2 regions of the Streptomyces sp. SID5469 genome follow, and region 2 is predicted to be linked to the other one. Evidence: riboswitches for the same ligand, from Rfam matches in the RefSeq annotation. Region 2 holds a riboswitch; the other holds the start of a gene.
The links. A riboswitch is a leader RNA that binds a small molecule or an ion and turns the genes downstream of it on or off. The one in region 2 is predicted to bind cobalamin.

Region 1: it holds a riboswitch for cobalamin, as region 2 does, so the genes downstream of both, GTY58_RS33350 (cobalamin biosynthesis protein) here and metE (5-methyltetrahydropteroyltriglutamate--homocysteine S-methyltransferase) in region 2, are expected to answer to the same signal.

The regions. Positions count from the first base shown of each region.
Region 1 covers NZ_WWIN01000001.1:7,693,250-7,700,988, forward strand. The annotation lists gene cobN (cobaltochelatase subunit CobN) at 1-1,180, opposite strand, end outside; gene GTY58_RS33345 (cobyric acid synthase) at 1,177-2,685, opposite strand; gene GTY58_RS33350 (cobalamin biosynthesis protein) at 2,682-3,623, opposite strand; cobalamin riboswitch at 3,741-3,884, opposite strand; gene GTY58_RS33355 (hypothetical protein) at 4,082-4,297, opposite strand; gene GTY58_RS33360 (inorganic phosphate transporter) at 4,310-5,563, opposite strand; gene GTY58_RS33365 (lysozyme) at 5,754-6,497, opposite strand; gene GTY58_RS33370 (class II aldolase/adducin family protein) at 6,694-7,419, shown strand; gene GTY58_RS33375 (alpha/beta fold hydrolase) at 7,616-7,739, shown strand, end outside.
Region 2 covers NZ_WWIN01000001.1:2,492,966-2,500,704, reverse strand. The annotation lists gene GTY58_RS10780 (CbtA family protein) at 1-528, shown strand, start outside; gene GTY58_RS39565 (hypothetical protein) at 708-1,142, shown strand; gene GTY58_RS10770 (histidine phosphatase family protein) at 1,247-1,879, opposite strand; gene metE (5-methyltetrahydropteroyltriglutamate--homocysteine S-methyltransferase) at 1,998-4,316, opposite strand; cobalamin riboswitch at 4,479-4,697, opposite strand; gene GTY58_RS10760 (3-hydroxybutyryl-CoA dehydrogenase) at 4,836-5,705, opposite strand; gene aceB (malate synthase A) at 5,702-7,294, opposite strand; gene aceA (isocitrate lyase) at 7,440-7,739, opposite strand, start outside.

The DNA of each region.
Region 1 (7,739 bases), 5.2 Mb from region 2:
CGTCGTGGCCGCCGGCCGCGATGAGCCGGTGGATCAACTCGTCGCCGTTGTCGGGGTATTCGGTGAGGCCGTAGCCCGCGTCCCGGAGCGCGTCGAGGACCCGTACCGCGGAGGCGGGCGTGTCGAGACCGACCGCGTTGCCGACCCGCGAGTGCTTGGTCGGATAGGCGGTGAAGACGATCCCGAGCTTTTTCTCCGCGTTCGGCTTGTGCTTCAACAGGGCGTGCCGCAGGGCGATTCCGGCGACCCGCGCGGCCCGCTCGGGGTCGGCGACATACACCGGGACGTCGTCGGGGCCCTGCTCCTTGAAGGAGAAGGGGACCGTGATGAGGCGGCCGTCGAACTCCGGGATCGCGACCTGCATCGCCGCGTCCATGGGGGACAGGGCGGCGTCCGACCCCTCCCAGGCGGCGTGCGAGGAGGTGAGACAGAGGCCTTGCAGCACCGGGATGTCGAGATCGGTGAGCGCGCCGATGTCCCACGCCTCCTCGTCGCCGCCGGCGGATGCCTGGGAGGCGTGGGTGCCGCCCGCGGCGAGGACGGTGGCGACGAGCGCGTCGGCCTTGCCGAGGATCTCGTACAGCCCGGTGTCCGCGCCGCGCAGCGAACCGCAGTACACGGGCAGGGCGTTGGCGCCCCGCGCCTCGACGGCATCGCACAGCGTGTCCACGAAGGCGGTGTTGCCGCTCAGCTCGTGGGCCCGGTAGAAGAGCACGCCGACGGTCGGACGGCCCTGCGTGTACGGACGCTCGCCGTGGACGCCGTACTCCGGCATCTGCTGCGGCTCGACGAAGCCCTCGCCGGTCAGCAGCACGGTGTCCGACAGGAAGCGGGCCAGCTCGACGAGGTTGGCGGAACCGCCCTCGACCAGATACCGCAGCGCCTCGGCGACCACCCCGGCGGGCACGGACGACTCGGCCATCAGCTCCGCGTCCGGGACGGTCTCGCCGCCGAGGAGCACGGTCGGAATCCCGGACGCCTTGAGCGCCGCCAGCCCGTCCTCCCAGGCGCGCTTGCCGCCGAGGAGCCGTACGACGGCGATGTCCGAGCCCGCGACGAGCGCGGGCAGCTCTTCGGACACGTCGACCCGGGTCGGATTGCCGATCCGGTACGGGGCGCCGGAGGCGCGGGCCGCCAGCAGATCGGTGTCGGCGGTCGACAACAACAACACTGTGCTCATGCGGGCGCTCCCGGTGGAATGAAAGGCAGTCCTGACGGTGCGCCCGACTCGATGAGCCGCCACAGCGCGTCCGTGTCCGCGTGTTCCTCGATCAGATCGCCGAGCCGGTCCAGCTGCTCCTCGCGCAGCCCGGCGAACGACGTGCCGGCGGCCGGTACGAAGCGGCGGCCCGCGGCGGCCGCCACCTCGCGCAGGAAGGCCCGGCGGAAACCGTCCGACTCCAGCGAGCCGTGCCAGTGCGTACCCCACACGGCGCCGACCCGGCAGCCGTCCAGGAAGGGGTCGCCGCCCGTGACGTCGGCGACGCCGTGGTGGATCTCGTACCCCTCGACGTGCTCGCCGAGGGCCTCGCCGACGGGCCGGGTGAGGGTCTTCTCCCGGGCGAACCGGACGCGCACGGGGAGGAGTCCGAGCCCCTCCACATGGCCCCGACGGCTCTCGACGTCGTCCTCGATGTGCTCGCCGAGGACCTGGAAACCGCCGCAGATCCCGAGCACGGGCCGTCCGGCCGCGGCTCTGCGCCGCAGCGCTTCGGCAAGTCCCCGCTCCCGCAGCCACTCCAGCGCCTTGACCGTCCCGCGGGTCCCCGGAATCACCACGAGGTCGGCGTCCGCCAGCTCCTCGGGCCGGTCCACGAACCGCACGACGACGCCCGGTTCGGCGGCCAGCGCGTCCACGTCCGTGAAGTTGGACATGAGGGGGATCGCGCAGACGGCGACGCGGAGGATGTCCTCGCCGACGGGGGAGGACACCGCCGACTCCCGTACGGATCCCCGCAACGACACCCGCAGTCCGTCCTCCTCGTCGATGCCGAGGCCGTGCTGGAAGGGGAGGACGCCGTACGAGGGCCGCCCGGTGAGGTTCCGGAGCATGTCGAGGCCCGGCTCCAGCAGGGACACGTCCCCGCGGAACTTGTTGACGAGGAACCCGGCGACGAGTTCCTGGTCCTCGCGCGACAGCAGGGCGACGGTTCCGAAGAAGGAGGCGAAGACGCCGCCGCGGTCGATGTCGCCGACGACGAGCACGGGCAGCCGCGCGTTGCGTGCGATCCCCATGTTCACGATGTCGGTCCGCCGCAGATTGATCTCGGCAGGACTGCCGGCCCCCTCACAGATCACCGCGTCATACGTGCCCCGCAACTCGGCGAGACAGTCCAGGACGGTCCCGAGCAGCGCCTCCTGCCGCCCGCCGTGGTAGCCGCGCGCGCTCATCTCGCCCACGGGCCTGCCCATCAGGACGACCTGGCTGCTTCTGTCGCTCCCGGGCTTGAGCAGCACGGGGTTCATCAGCGCGGTGGGCTCGACCCGGGCGGCCTGTGCCTGCATGGCCTGCGCGCGCCCGATCTCGGCACCTTCGCGCGTGACGAAGGAGTTCAGGGACATGTTCTGCGCCTTGAAGGGCGCGACCTTGACGCCCTGGCGCACCAGCCACCGGCAGATCCCGGCGGTCACGACGCTCTTGCCCGCGTCGGAGGTGGTACCGGCGATCAGCAGTCCGCCGCTCATGACGTCCCTCCCCGTTTCCACAGCCGCCCGGCGGCGGCCACGCCCAGGGCGAGCCAGCCCACCCGCCGCGACAGGCGTACGGCCCGCTCGATGTCCTTGCTGTCCACGGCCCGTCCGCCGCCGTTGAGCACGGGCCGGTGTTCGACCCTGCCCCCGTACGAGAGCGTTCCGCCCAGCCGTACCCCGAGAGCCCCCGCGAAGGAGGCCTCCACCGGGCCGGCGTTGGGGCTCGGATGCCGGGCGGCGTCCGAGCGCCAGGCGCGCAGGGCGCCGCGCGGATCGTGTCCGGCGAGGGCGGCGAGTACGGCCGTCAGCCGGGCGCCCGGCCACCCCATGACGTCGTCGAGCCGGGCCGAGGCCCACCCGTACCGCAGATACCGGGGAGACCGGTGCCCGACCATGGCGTCGAGCGTGTTGACGGCCCGGAAACCGACGAGCCCCGGCACGCCGCCGACAGCCCCCCACACCAGCGCCCCCACGACCGCGTCGGAGGTGTTCTCGGCGACGGACTCGACGACGGCGCGGGCGATCCCGTCGGCGTCGAGGGCCCCCGGGTCGCGCCCGCACAGATGGGGGAGCCGCTCCCGGGCCCCCTCGATGTCCCCCGCGTCCAGGGCCTGCCCGATGGCCCGCGCCTCGCGCCCGAGGGAGGTCCCGCCGACCACGGCCCAGGTGGCGGCGGCGGTCAGCGCGACGGAAGCGGTACGGGAGGTGCGTACGGAACGGGCGGCGACGGCGGCGAGGCCCACGGCCCCACCGGCACAGACGACGGTGTGCAGCGCGCCCCACCCGCGGTGGTCCCGCCACAGCACCCGCTCCACGACGCCCGCGGCCCGCCCGAACGCGGCGACCGGATGCCCGCGGCGGGGATCGCCCAGGAGCAGGTCGCCGATGAGCCCGGCGGCGGCGCCGTACGCGAAGACGCGATCGGCACGCATGGGGTCAGCCCGCCGTCGGGGGGAGGAGAGGCCGCGTGCTGAACGTACTGGTGAGCAAGACCCGCAACGGGCAGCCGCGCATGGCGATATGTCCTCACTCAGGGTGTCCACGCCCTGGTTCGACGAGACCGGCGGTGAGAGTTCCTGGCTCCCGGGGACTTACTTCCCCGGTGACAGTGGCGGGACCGCGCCGGACTCACACCGGCTTCCTCTTCTGCCGCCGTACTTGGCTCCGGCAGTCCACCATGGCTCCCGAACACCCGTCAACTTGCTGTTGACCTGGGACGGAGGAGTGTGCTGAGGCCCACACGCACACGGCGTGCGGGGCGCGTTCGGGCGTGGGGCGGGGCGCACGCGCATGGAGCACGGGGTGCTTATGCGTGGGGTGCGGGACGCATACGCGTGGGGTGCGGGACGGATGGTCCGTCCCGCACCCCAGGTGCGTGTACCGCCGTGCGTCAGGCGACGATCAGATAGATCCCGTACGCCACCGCCGCCGCGCACGCCGCGAAGCAGGCGTAGGCGCCGGTGGTCGCCAGTGCGGCCGACCCGCCCTCGGCCGACTCCTTCTTGGTGAGGCCGACGATGCCCAGGGTGAAGAGGCCCACCAGGCCGACGGTGACCACGAGGCTGACTCCGAAGACGGAGCCCAGTGCTGCCCAGTCGATGCTCATGCTGTTCGTTCCTTACACCGTGGCCGGACGGGTGGGCTCCGCGCCCGGGGACGGGGCCGGGATGGTGGTCTTCAGGTCGGCGGTGGCGTCGACCACGGAGACCGGGCCCGCCGGCGGCGGGGTGACCGCGGCGATCGCGGTGGTGACGACACCCGCGGGCTCGGCCGCGATGTCGTTGACGTTGTCGACGGTCACCGGCTGGCGGCGGGACAGGGCCCAGATGGCACCCGCACCGGCGACCAGCAGCACGCCGGTGGCGATGGTGCCCCAGGTGCCCTGCTTGGTGAGGAGTTCGGCGCCCGCGCCGACCAGGCCGGCGGCCGGCAGGGTCAGACCCCAGGCGGCGAACATCCGGGTCGCGGTGGACCAGCGGACCACCCCGCCCTTGCGGCCGATGCCCGCACCGAGGACGGAGCCGGAGCAGACCTGGGTGGTGGAGAGCGAGAAGCCGATGTGCGAGGAGGCCAGGATGGCCGTCGCGGCGCTGGTCTGGGCGGCGAAGCCCTGCGGCGGGGCCAGGTCGGTCAGGCCCTTGCCCATGGTGCGGATGATCCGCCAGCCGCCGAGGTAGGTGCCCAGCGCGATGGCCGTGCCGGCCGAGACGATGACCCACATCGGGGGGTTCGAGCCGGGGGCGACGACACCGCCGGTCACCAGCGCGAGGGTGATGATGCCCATCGTCTTCTGCGCGTCGTTCGTGCCGTGGGCGAGGGAGACCAGGCCGGCCGAGGCGATCTGCCCGGCGCGGTAGCCCTTCTTGGTCGCCTTCTCGTCGGCGCGGGCGCCGATCCGGTAGGTGAGGCGGGTCGCCAGCATCGCGGCGATTCCGGCCACGACCGGCGCGGCGACGGCGGGGATCAGGATCTTGGTGACGATGGTCGGGCCGTTCACCGACGACCAGCCGGCCGACATGACCGCGGCGCCTATCAGGCCGCCGAACAGTGCGTGGGAGGAGCTGGAGGGCAGACCCAGGAGCCAGGTCAGCAGATTCCAGAGGATGGCGCCGACGAGCGCCGCGAAGATCACTTCGACGCGGATGCCCTCTTCGTTGATGATGCCGCCGGAGATCGTCTTGGCGACCTCCACGGAGAGGAAAGCGCCGACGAGATTCAGCACGGCGGACATGGCCACCGCCGTCTTGGGTTTCAGAGCGCCGGTCGAGATGGTCGTCGCCATCGCGTTGGCAGTGTCGTGGAAACCGTTCGTGAAATCGAACACGAGAGCGGTAACGATCACGATCCCGAGGAGAAGCGTGATGTGTTCCATTTACCCAGGCTTCTGTTGGACGTCAGTGGCAGGTGGACCGTAAGCAACCTGGGTGAACGGAAGATGAACTGAGGCGGGCTGTGGGGTGTCTCTATCGGAGTCCCGTCGCTCCGCTTGTGACGAAGCGACGGTATCTCCCTTTCGAACGGAGGCGGAATTCCGGCCTCCGGAGGCTTGTGGCGGGGTCGGGTCAGCCCTTGGCGAAGCGCTTCAGTCCGGTCATGGACCCGTTGAAGAGATTCTGGTCACCCGGCAGGCTGCCGCTGTTGTCGTACTGCCAGAACGTCCAGAACGACCAGCCCGCCGGAAGCGCCCCCGCGTTCGCGGAGTCGTAGCGGGCCAGCCACAGCGCGTGGTCGGCGGCGAAGGCGGCGCTGCCGCCGGTGCACTTGTTCCACCAGTGCGTGGTCGTGTAGATCACCGGGCGGCGGCCGGTCTGCCGTTTCACCTCGTCGCTGAACGACTGGATCCAGCCGACCATCCTGGCCTTGCTCAGGCCGTAGCACTTCTTCTTGCTGTACGGGTTGTACTCGATGTCGAGTGCGGGCGGCAGCGTCCAGCCGTCGGCGCGCCAGCCGCCGCCGTTGCGCACGAAGTACGCGGCCTGGGCGGCGCCGGACGACTTGTCCGGCAGTGCGAAGTGGTACGCGCCACGGAGCAGGCCGGCGTTGCGCGAACCGTTGTACTGCCGGCCGAAGAAGGGGTTGCGGTAGTCGGTGGACTCGGTCGCCTTGATGTAGACGAACCTGGCGCCCTTCGCCTGCGCGCCCGACCAGTTGACATCCTTTTGGTGGGACGAGACGTCGTGGCCCAGCGGCTTGCCCGCCGCCGAGGCGGGAAGCCCGGCGAAGACGGTCCCCCCGATGGCGAACACCGCCGCGGACGCGGCGAGGACGCGGGCGCGGCGACGGGACGGTTTGTGATCACGGGCCATATTTCCCCCCGGAATGGCGACGTGTGCGGCAAATCTCCCAGAGGTTACTGGGAGATCGGCCCAAGTCCGTCGACCACCGGCCAATCATCGCGAGCAGGCGATATGTATCGGTATGCGCCCTTACGGACGTATGGCTTCCGCCCTAAAGTGCCCAGGTCCACCGGCGGCCCCGGCCCTCGCCTGGCAGGATCGCGGCATGGCTGAGCAGCGGCGCGACGGGCGGGATGCGGGGGGCGTGCGGGAGCACCCCCAGGAGCGGCGCGAGGAGGGGCAGCGGGACGAGGTGGCCCGGGCCTGGGACGACCTCGTGGCCACCGCCCGCCGCACGGTGTCCGACGGTCTGGTCGTCGGCACGTCGGGCAATGTCTCCGTGCGCGTGGGGGACACCGTCCTGGTCACACCCACGGGAGTGCCCTACGAGCGGCTGACGCCCGCCGATGTCGTGGGCGTCGGCCTCGACGGCCGGCAGGTGCTCGGTTCGCTGGTCCCGACGAGCGAACTGCCCATGCATCTGGCGGTCTACCGCACCACCGACGCGCGCGCCGTCGTCCACACGCACGCCGTGCACGCCACGGCCGTGTCGACGCTCGTACCGGAGCTGCCGCTGATCCACTACATGGCGGGCGCGCTCGGCGGGCCGGTCCGGGTCGCCCCCTACGCGACGTACGGCACGCCACAGTTGGCCGAAAACATGCGACGGGCCCTCGAGGACCGCACGGCCTGCCTCCTCCAGAACCACGGCACGATCGCCTACGGCGCGACCCTGCCCCAGGCGTACGACCGCACGGCCCAACTCGAGTGGATGTGCCGCGTATGGCTGACGGCGTCCTCGATACCGGGCCTGACCCCGACGCTCCTCACGGAGGAACAGGTGGCGGAGGCGGGGGAGCGCCTGCGGGGGTACGGGCAGCCGGGGCGGTAGCGCGGGCGCCGGGATCGCACCGCGGGGACGGCGCGGTCCTGGCCGGGCGGCGCCGCGGACCCCGCCGGCGCATGCCGGTTCGGTGGCGGGGTACCCGGCGCGGCACGGGAAACAACACCTCCGAACCCGGCAGGGAGCCTCGCCCCGAGCCGTCCTCCGGCTGGCCGGTGGCGGACTCCGCAAGGAGACTGAATCCGTGCGCACAGTCAAAGCGACGGCCGCCGCCGTCACCGTAGCCATAGCAGCCGGCGCGGCCGGTGTCGCCGCCGGCCGGTTCGCCAGCGACGCCGCGCTCAAGGCGCCGCCGGGCAGACCGCTGC
Region 2 (7,739 bases):
TTCGGCGGCATAGCCGCCCTCGCCTACTGCTTCGCCCTCGGCCGCGTCGGCCGCTTCACGCCGCGTGCCACGGCCCTGCTGCTCTCGGCCACGGCCCTGCTCGCCGTGTACGTCGTGCCGTTCCTGAAGTACCCGGCCAACCCGCCGTCGGTCGGCGACCCCGACACGATCGGCAAGCGCACGACCCTGTACTTCCTGATGATGGTGCTCAGCGTGCTCCTCGCGGTCGCCGCGGTGATCCTCGGCAAGCGGCTCGCACCCAGGTGGGGTACGTGGTACGCCACCGTCGCGGCGGTCGCCTTCTTCGGCCTCGCGATCGGTCTCGCGTACGCGTTCCTGCCGGTCATCAACGAGGTCCCGAAGGATTTCCCGGCCACCCTGCTGTGGCGGTTCCGGACCTCCGCCCTCGCCATCCAGCTCACCCTGTGGACCGGATTCGGCCTGATCTTCGGGGAGTTGGCGCAACGGCTGCTCGCTCCGCGCACGGAACCGGTCGCGCCCGCGCAGGCCACTCCCGTACCCCAGTAAGGACATCGCCCCGGTAATTTCGGACAGCGTCGACGCCCAGAGGGCCCACCGGAACCATCCGGGGGCCCTCTCGCGTTCTTCCGACACCGACGGCTCGCGAACAGCCGGACGACTCACATGACTCCCCGACTACGCGCGCGTGGTGACGGCGACAGCGAGGGACAGGGCGGAGGACCCCAGTGGCCAGACAACTACAACCGCGGCACATCACGCTCGGCGGTCGCGAGGCGGTCGCGCTGACCCTGGAGGAGTACGAGCGGCTGATCGTCAGCAGACGGCAGATCGGCGGTCAGAGCGCCCGGGTAAGGGCGTTGTCCCAGCGGGTGAAGCAGAGCGAGGAACTGCTCACGGACCTTGAGGCACTGATCGGTCGGCACACGGACGGCTGTCCCGGCCCGCAGGGCGTGCCGGGCGACGCCGCGCCATGCCAGCGGGAGCCGCAGGGGGCGGACGCGACGGACCGGGTGGGGGCGCGGGGACCCGGGGCCGCGGGAACGGCCTCGGACTGCTTGTGCTGCGCGCTCACGGCACTGCTCCGGCGCCATCGGAGCGGGACAGGCGGGCGGGACCCGGGTGACAAGCGGTCGCCTTCGCCTTCGCCGCCGCGCCGGTAACGGCCGGGCCCCAGCCCCCAGCCCCAGCCCCAGCCCCAGCCCCAGCCCCAGCCCCCAGCCCCAGCCCCAGCCCCGGCTCCAGCCCCGGCCGCATCGGCTTCGCGTCAGTGTCCGGCGCCAGTTTCAGCTCCAGTTGCAGTTGCAGTTGCAGTTCCAACTCCGTTTCCCTGCACGTCAAGCGGCCGTCCCATGCGCAGATTCCAGCGCCCGGAGCGTCCGCTGATGTCCGTCGCCGTCAGGGGCGGAACGTCGAGCCGCCAGAAGGCCGCCTCCGGCGATTCGAGGACCGTGATCACCACGGCCCGTACGATCTCCGGCTCCACTACGGCAAGGGTCCTGCCCGCGATCTCTTCGCAGGTGAGCAGCCACCCGGCGACGCGCGCGCACAGGGCACGCACCGATTCCCCGCCGTGCGGTGCCGCGGCCGGGTCCGTCAGCCAAAGGGCGACCGCCTGCGGTTCTCCGCCGCTGACGTCGTCGAGGGTCCGGCCCCGCCACCGGCCCACGTCCAGACCTCCCAGCTCGGGGGCCTCCATGGCGGTGAGGCCGAGGGCCGACGCCGTTTCCCGACAGCGCGCCGTGGGGGAGACCCACACCCGGTCGGCTGCGGGCAGCGTGCCGGCGGCGGACTCGGCGTGTGCCGCGCCGCTCGCGTCGAGCCGACAGCCGTCGTCGAACCGGGCCTCCCGCAGGGACCGGTTCATCGCGGGTGAGATCAAGGTGACGCGACTGGTCACGCCTTCGCTCCTGTCTTCCTCGTGCCGGCGACGCGCACACGCGCTTCGTACGGCATCACATCACGGCGGCACGGCCGAGAGGGTGCCCGGGCGGCGCCCTCTCGGCCGTACGCAGGCGTCAGGAGCCGGCGTGCTCCGCGCGCACCGTCCGGGCCGCGGCGACCAGGTTCTCCAGCGACGCGCGGGTCTCGGGCCAACCGCGGGTCTTCAGACCGCAGTCGGGGTTGACCCACAGGCGTTCGGCGGGGATGGCCTCAAGTCCCTTGCGCAGCAGGGCCGCGGTCTCGTCCACGCCCGGCACACGCGGTGAGTGGATGTCGTACACGCCGGGCCCCGCCTCCCTCGGGTAGGCGTGCTCGGCCAGTTCCCGGGCGACCTGCATGTGCGAGCGGGCGGCCTCCAGGCTGATGACGTCGGCGTCGAGGTCGTCGATCGCCTGGACGATGTCGCCGAACTCGGCGTAGCACATGTGCGTGTGGATCTGGGTGTCCGGGCGAACGCCGCCGGTGGTGAGCCGGAACGCCTCGGTGGCCCAGGCCAGGTAGGCGGGACGGTCCGCGGCGCGCAGTGGCAGGGTTTCGCGCAGGGCGGGCTCGTCCACCTGGATGACCGAAGTGCCCGCCGCCTCAAGGTCGCCCACCTCGTCGCGCAGGGCGAGGGCGACCTGGCGGGCGGTCTCGCCGAGCGGCTGGTCGTCGCGGACGAAGGACCAGGCGAGCATGGTGACCGGGCCGGTCAGCATGCCCTTGACCGGGCGGTCGGTGAGGGACTGCGCGTACGTCGTCCAGGGCACCGTCATCGGCTCCGGGCGGGAGATGTCGCCGGCGAGGACCGGCGGGCGCACATACCGGGTGCCGTACGACTGCACCCAGCCGTGCTGCGTGGTGAGGTAGCCGGTGAGCCGTTCGGCGAAGTACTGGACCATGTCGTTGCGTTCGGCCTCGCCGTGCACGAGGACATCGAGACCCGCCTTCTCCTGGAAGGAGATCACCTCGCCGATCTCGGCCCTGATGCGCTCCTCGTACCCGGCGCTGTCGATCCGCCCGGCCCGCAAGTCGGCCCGCGCGGTGCGCAGTTCGGCGGTCTGGGGGAAGGAGCCGATGGTGGTGGTCGGCAGCAGGGGCAGACCGAGGCGGGCGCGCTGGGCGGCGGCCCGCTCGGGGTAGGGCCCCGAGCGGCGGGCGTCGGCATCGGTGGTGGCGGCGGTGCGGGACCGTACCGCCGGGTCGCGGGTCAGCGCCGAGTCGGCGCGGGAGACGAGGTCGGCCCTGTTGGCGGCGAGCTGCGCGGCGATGGCGTCGGTGCCGTGGCCGAGCCCCTTGGCGAGGGTGACGATCTCGGCGGTCTTCTGGCGGGCGAAGGCGAGCCAGCGCAGGACCTGCGGTGCGATGTCGCGTTCGGCGGCGGCGTCGAGCGGGACGTGGAGCAGCGAACAGGAGGCGGCCACGTCGACCCGGTCGGCGAGCCCCAGCAAGGTGCCCAGCAGGGCGAGGGACTTCTCCAGGTCGTTGACCCAGATGTTGCGCCCGTCGACGACACCGGCGACCAGGCGCTTGCCGGGCAGACCGCCCACGGCGGCGAGCGCGTCCAGGTTCGCGGCGGCCCCTTCGGCGAAGTCGAGCGCGAGTCCCTCGACGGGTGCCTCGGCGAGGACGGGCAGGGCGTCGCCGAGCCGGTCGAAGTAGGAGGCGACCAGCAGCTTCGGGCGGTCGGTGAGCCCTCCCAGGACGCGGTAGGCGCGCTCGGCGGCGTTCAGTTCGGCGGGCGTGCGGTCCTGGACGAGGGCCGGCTCGTCGAGCTGCACCCACTCGGCGCCGGCCGCCCGCAGGTCGGCGAGGACCTCGGCGTACACGGGCAGCAGCCGGTCGAGGAGGGTCAGCGGGTCGAAGTCCGCGGCCACGCCGGGCGCGGGCTTGGCGAGCAGGAGATAGGTGACCGGGCCGACGAGGACCGGGCGGGCGGTGAGGCCGAGGGCGAGCGCTTCGCCGAGCTCGGCGACCTGCTTGGCGGAGTCGGTGCTGAAGACGGTGTCCGGACCCAACTCCGGCACCAGATAGTGGTAGTTGGTGTCGAACCACTTGGTCATCTCCAGCGGCGCCACGTCCTGCGTACCGCGCGCCATCGCGAAGTAGCCGTCGAGCGCGTCGGCCTCGACCGCGGCGCGGTGGCGTGCGGGGATCGCGCCGACCATGACGCTGGTGTCCAGGACGTGGTCGTAGTACGAGAAGTCGCCGGTCGGTACTTCGTGGATGCCGGCCTCGGCCAGCTGCTGCCAGGTGTCCCGGCGCAGGCCGGTGGCGGTGGTCCGGAGGGCGTCGGCGTCGAGGCGGCCCTTCCAGTACCCCTCGATCGCCTTCTTCAGTTCCCGGCCCCGGCCCTGGCGGGGGTAGCCGTACACGGTGGCCCGTGCCGCCGCGGCTGCGGACTTCGCTGTCACGGATCTCTCCTTCGCGAGATGTGTCCCTGAGATCCCGGGACGGGACGCGAGCGCGAAGGGGTGACGGACCGGACGGAGCCGACCCGCGCGGCAAGGCGCGGTCGTCCGTCAGGTATGCACGCCGACCCGCCCACGAGGTCACCGGGATGTCCGCGCGCGAACGGTCGCGCACGGGCAGCGGGCAGGTCTTCGGACTCGCGAGCACGCCCTCCGTACGGAGGACACCTACTGGCCGTCGCTTCCCGGGCCTTTTGGGCCCAGTGCGTATGACAGCGTTCGTTCCCACTCACCGCTGCGGGGCAGTCCCGGATTCCCGCCGGGTTCCCTCTTACGACGCCTCCCGCCTGGCGGACGGGGCGAACCAGCTGCACCACCCAGCCTAGACGATGCCCACATCCCGGACGGTGCGACGAGACGCCGGACAGGCGAACAGGGCGGGCGGCGCCGTCCTCCCGTGGCGTCGCCCGCCCTGGCTCCTCAGCTGCCGCCGGTCCCTCAACCGGCGGCGGACCGGGCCCCTCAGCCCTGGTCGTACACGTGGAACCCACGGCCCGTCTTGCGGCCGAGCAGCCCCGCCTCCACCATCCGCTGGAGCAGCGGCGGCGATGCGTAGAGCGGTTCCTTGAACTCGTCGTACAGCGACTCCGCGATCGAGGCGACGGTGTCCAGCCCGATCAGGTCGGCCAGCTTCAGCGGTCCCATGGGATGGGCGCAGCCGCGTTCCATGCCGGCGTCGACGTCGGCGACGGAGGCGAAGCCGGACTCCGTCATGCGGATCGCCGACAGGAGGTAGGGGATGAGCAGGGCGTTGACGACGAAGCCGGCCCGGTCCTGCGAGCGGATGACGGTCTTGCCCAGCGACCGGGTGGCGAAGTCCGTGACGGCGTCGACGGTCCGCGCGGAGGTGTGGAGGGAGGCGACGACCTCCACCAGGGGCAGGACCGGTACCGGGTTGAAGAAGTGCAGGCCGATGACCCGGTCGGCGCGTCGTGTCGTCATGCCCAGGCGCGTGACCGGGAGGGAGGAGGTGTTCGTGGCCAGGACCGCCTCGGGATCCTCGACGATCTTGTCCAGTGCGGCGAAGACCTCGGTCTTGGCGTCCGCGTTCTCGACAACGGCCTCGACCACGAGCTGCCGGTCGGCGAGGTCTTCGAGGCTGCGGGTGAAGGTCGTACGGGCGAGGGCGTCCTGCGCGGCGGCCCGGTCCAGCTTTCCGTGCCGGACGGCACGATCCAGCGAGGCCTCCACGCGTTCCCGTGCGGCTCGGGCGGCCTCGGCGTCCACCTCGCACACGATCGTGTCCAGTCCGGCTCGGGCGCACACCTCGGCGATGCCGGCGCCCATCTGCCCGCCGCCGACCACTCCGACGCGTCGGATGCCTCGGCTCATGACCGCGCCTCCGCGTGCCGGACGAGGTGACGGGTGTAGGCGTCCGGGGTGAAGAACAGCGGCAACTCGGCGGCCAGCGCCGTTCGTTCGAAAAGGGCACGCACCTCGTCGAGGGCCGCCCAGGGGTACTCCGCGCCCAGGGCGGCGAGTTCGTCGTCGAGCAGCCGCACCACGGTATCCCGGTCGACGACCCGGTGCCGCAGCCACTGCCAGATCTGCACGCGGGCGATCTCCGCGGTCGCCGCGTCCTCCATCAGGCCGTACAGGGCGACGGCCCCCCGCCCGCGCAGCCAGGCGTCGAAGTAGCGCAGCGAGACCGCGATGTTGGTACGGACCCCTTCCGGCGAGGGCGGTCCGCTGATGCGCCGCACCGACAGCAGGTCCGCGGCGGTCACCTCCACGTCGTCCCGGGTGCGCTCGATCTGGTGCGGCCGCTCGCCGAGGACACCGTCGAAGACCTCGCGGCACATGGGCACCAGGCCGGGGTGGGCCACCCAGGAGCCGTCGAAGCCGTCCTCCGCCTCGCGCTCCTTGTCCAGCCGGACCTTCGCCAGGGCCGCCTCGCCCGCGGCCGGATCCCTGCCGGGCACCTGCGCGGACATGCCGCCGATGGCGTGGGCGCCGCGCCGGTGGCAAGTGCGCACCAGCAGTTCGGTGTAGGCGCGCAGGAAGGGTGCGGTCATGGTCACCGTGGCCCGGTCGGGCAGCAGGAAGTCGGTGCGGTGCCCGAAGGTCTTGATCAAGCTGAAGAGATAGTCCCAGCGTCCCGCGTTGAGGCCGGCGCTGTGTTCGCGCAGCTCGTAGAGGATCTCCTCCATCTCCACGGCGGCGGTGATCGTCTCGATGAGCACGGTCGCCCGGATGGTCCCCGGGGGGATGCCGAGCAGCTCCTGGGCGAGGACGAAGACGTCGTTCCACAGGCGGGCTTCGTATCTGTTCTCCAGCTTCGGCAGGTAGAAGTACGGTCCGTGTCCGGCGTCGATCTGGCGCTGCGCGCAGTGGAAGAAGTACAGGCCGAAGTCGACGAGGGAGGCGGGTACGGGCCGGCCGTCGAACTCCAGGTGTTCCTCCGTCAGGTGCCAGCCCCGGGGGCGGACCATGATGGTGGCGAGCCGGTCACCCAACCGGTACTCCTTGCCCTCCGGTGTGGTGAAGTCGATCCGCCGCTCGATGGCGTCGAGCAGCGTGAGCTGGCCGCCGATGATGTTGTCCCAGGTGGGGGAGGTGGCGTCCTCGAAGTCCGCCATCCACACCCGCGCTTTGGAGTTGAGCGCGTTGACGGCCGTACGGCGGTCGGGCGGGCCGGTGATCTCCACCCGCCGGTCGGTCAGGCCGGGGGCCGGTGCGGCCACGCGCCACGAGGCGTCCGCCCGGACACCGGCGGTGGCGAGGGGGAAGTCGAGCGCGGATCCGGCCGCGAGCCGTATCGCCTGCCGCCTGCGCTCCTTCAGCAGCTCCGGGCGCCGCTCGCCGAAGGCCGCGACGAGGCGGCCGACGAAGTCCAGGGCGGCGGGTGTCAGGATCTCGTCGTGGCGGTCGCCCGGTGCCGCGAGGACCCGGACGCGGTGTGTCAGTGCGCTGGTGGACATCAGGTTCTCCTGATCGGGAAGCGAAGCGGCGGAGGACGGGCGATGCGGGCGGCGGGCCGGGCGATGCGGGCGGCGGGCCGGGCGGGGGACGGTCGCCCGGCCCCCGCCCGGTCATGGGCCGGTGGACGCGGCACCGGAGGGCCGGCTAGTGGAACTGCTCCTCCTCCGTGGAGCCCGCCAGGGCCGTGGTCGAGGAGGCCGGGTTGACGGCGGTGGAGACCAGGTCGAAGTAGCCGGTGCCGACCTCGCGCTGGTGCCTGACGGCGGTGAAGCCGTGCTCCTGCGCGGCGAACTCCCGCTCCTGGAGGTCGACATACGCGGTCATGCCGTGCTCGGCGTAGCCGCGGGCGAGGTCGAACATGCCGTGGTTGAGGGAGTGGAAGCCGGCCAGGGTGATGAACTGGAAGCGGTAGCCCATCGCGCCCAGCTCCCGCTGGAACTTGGC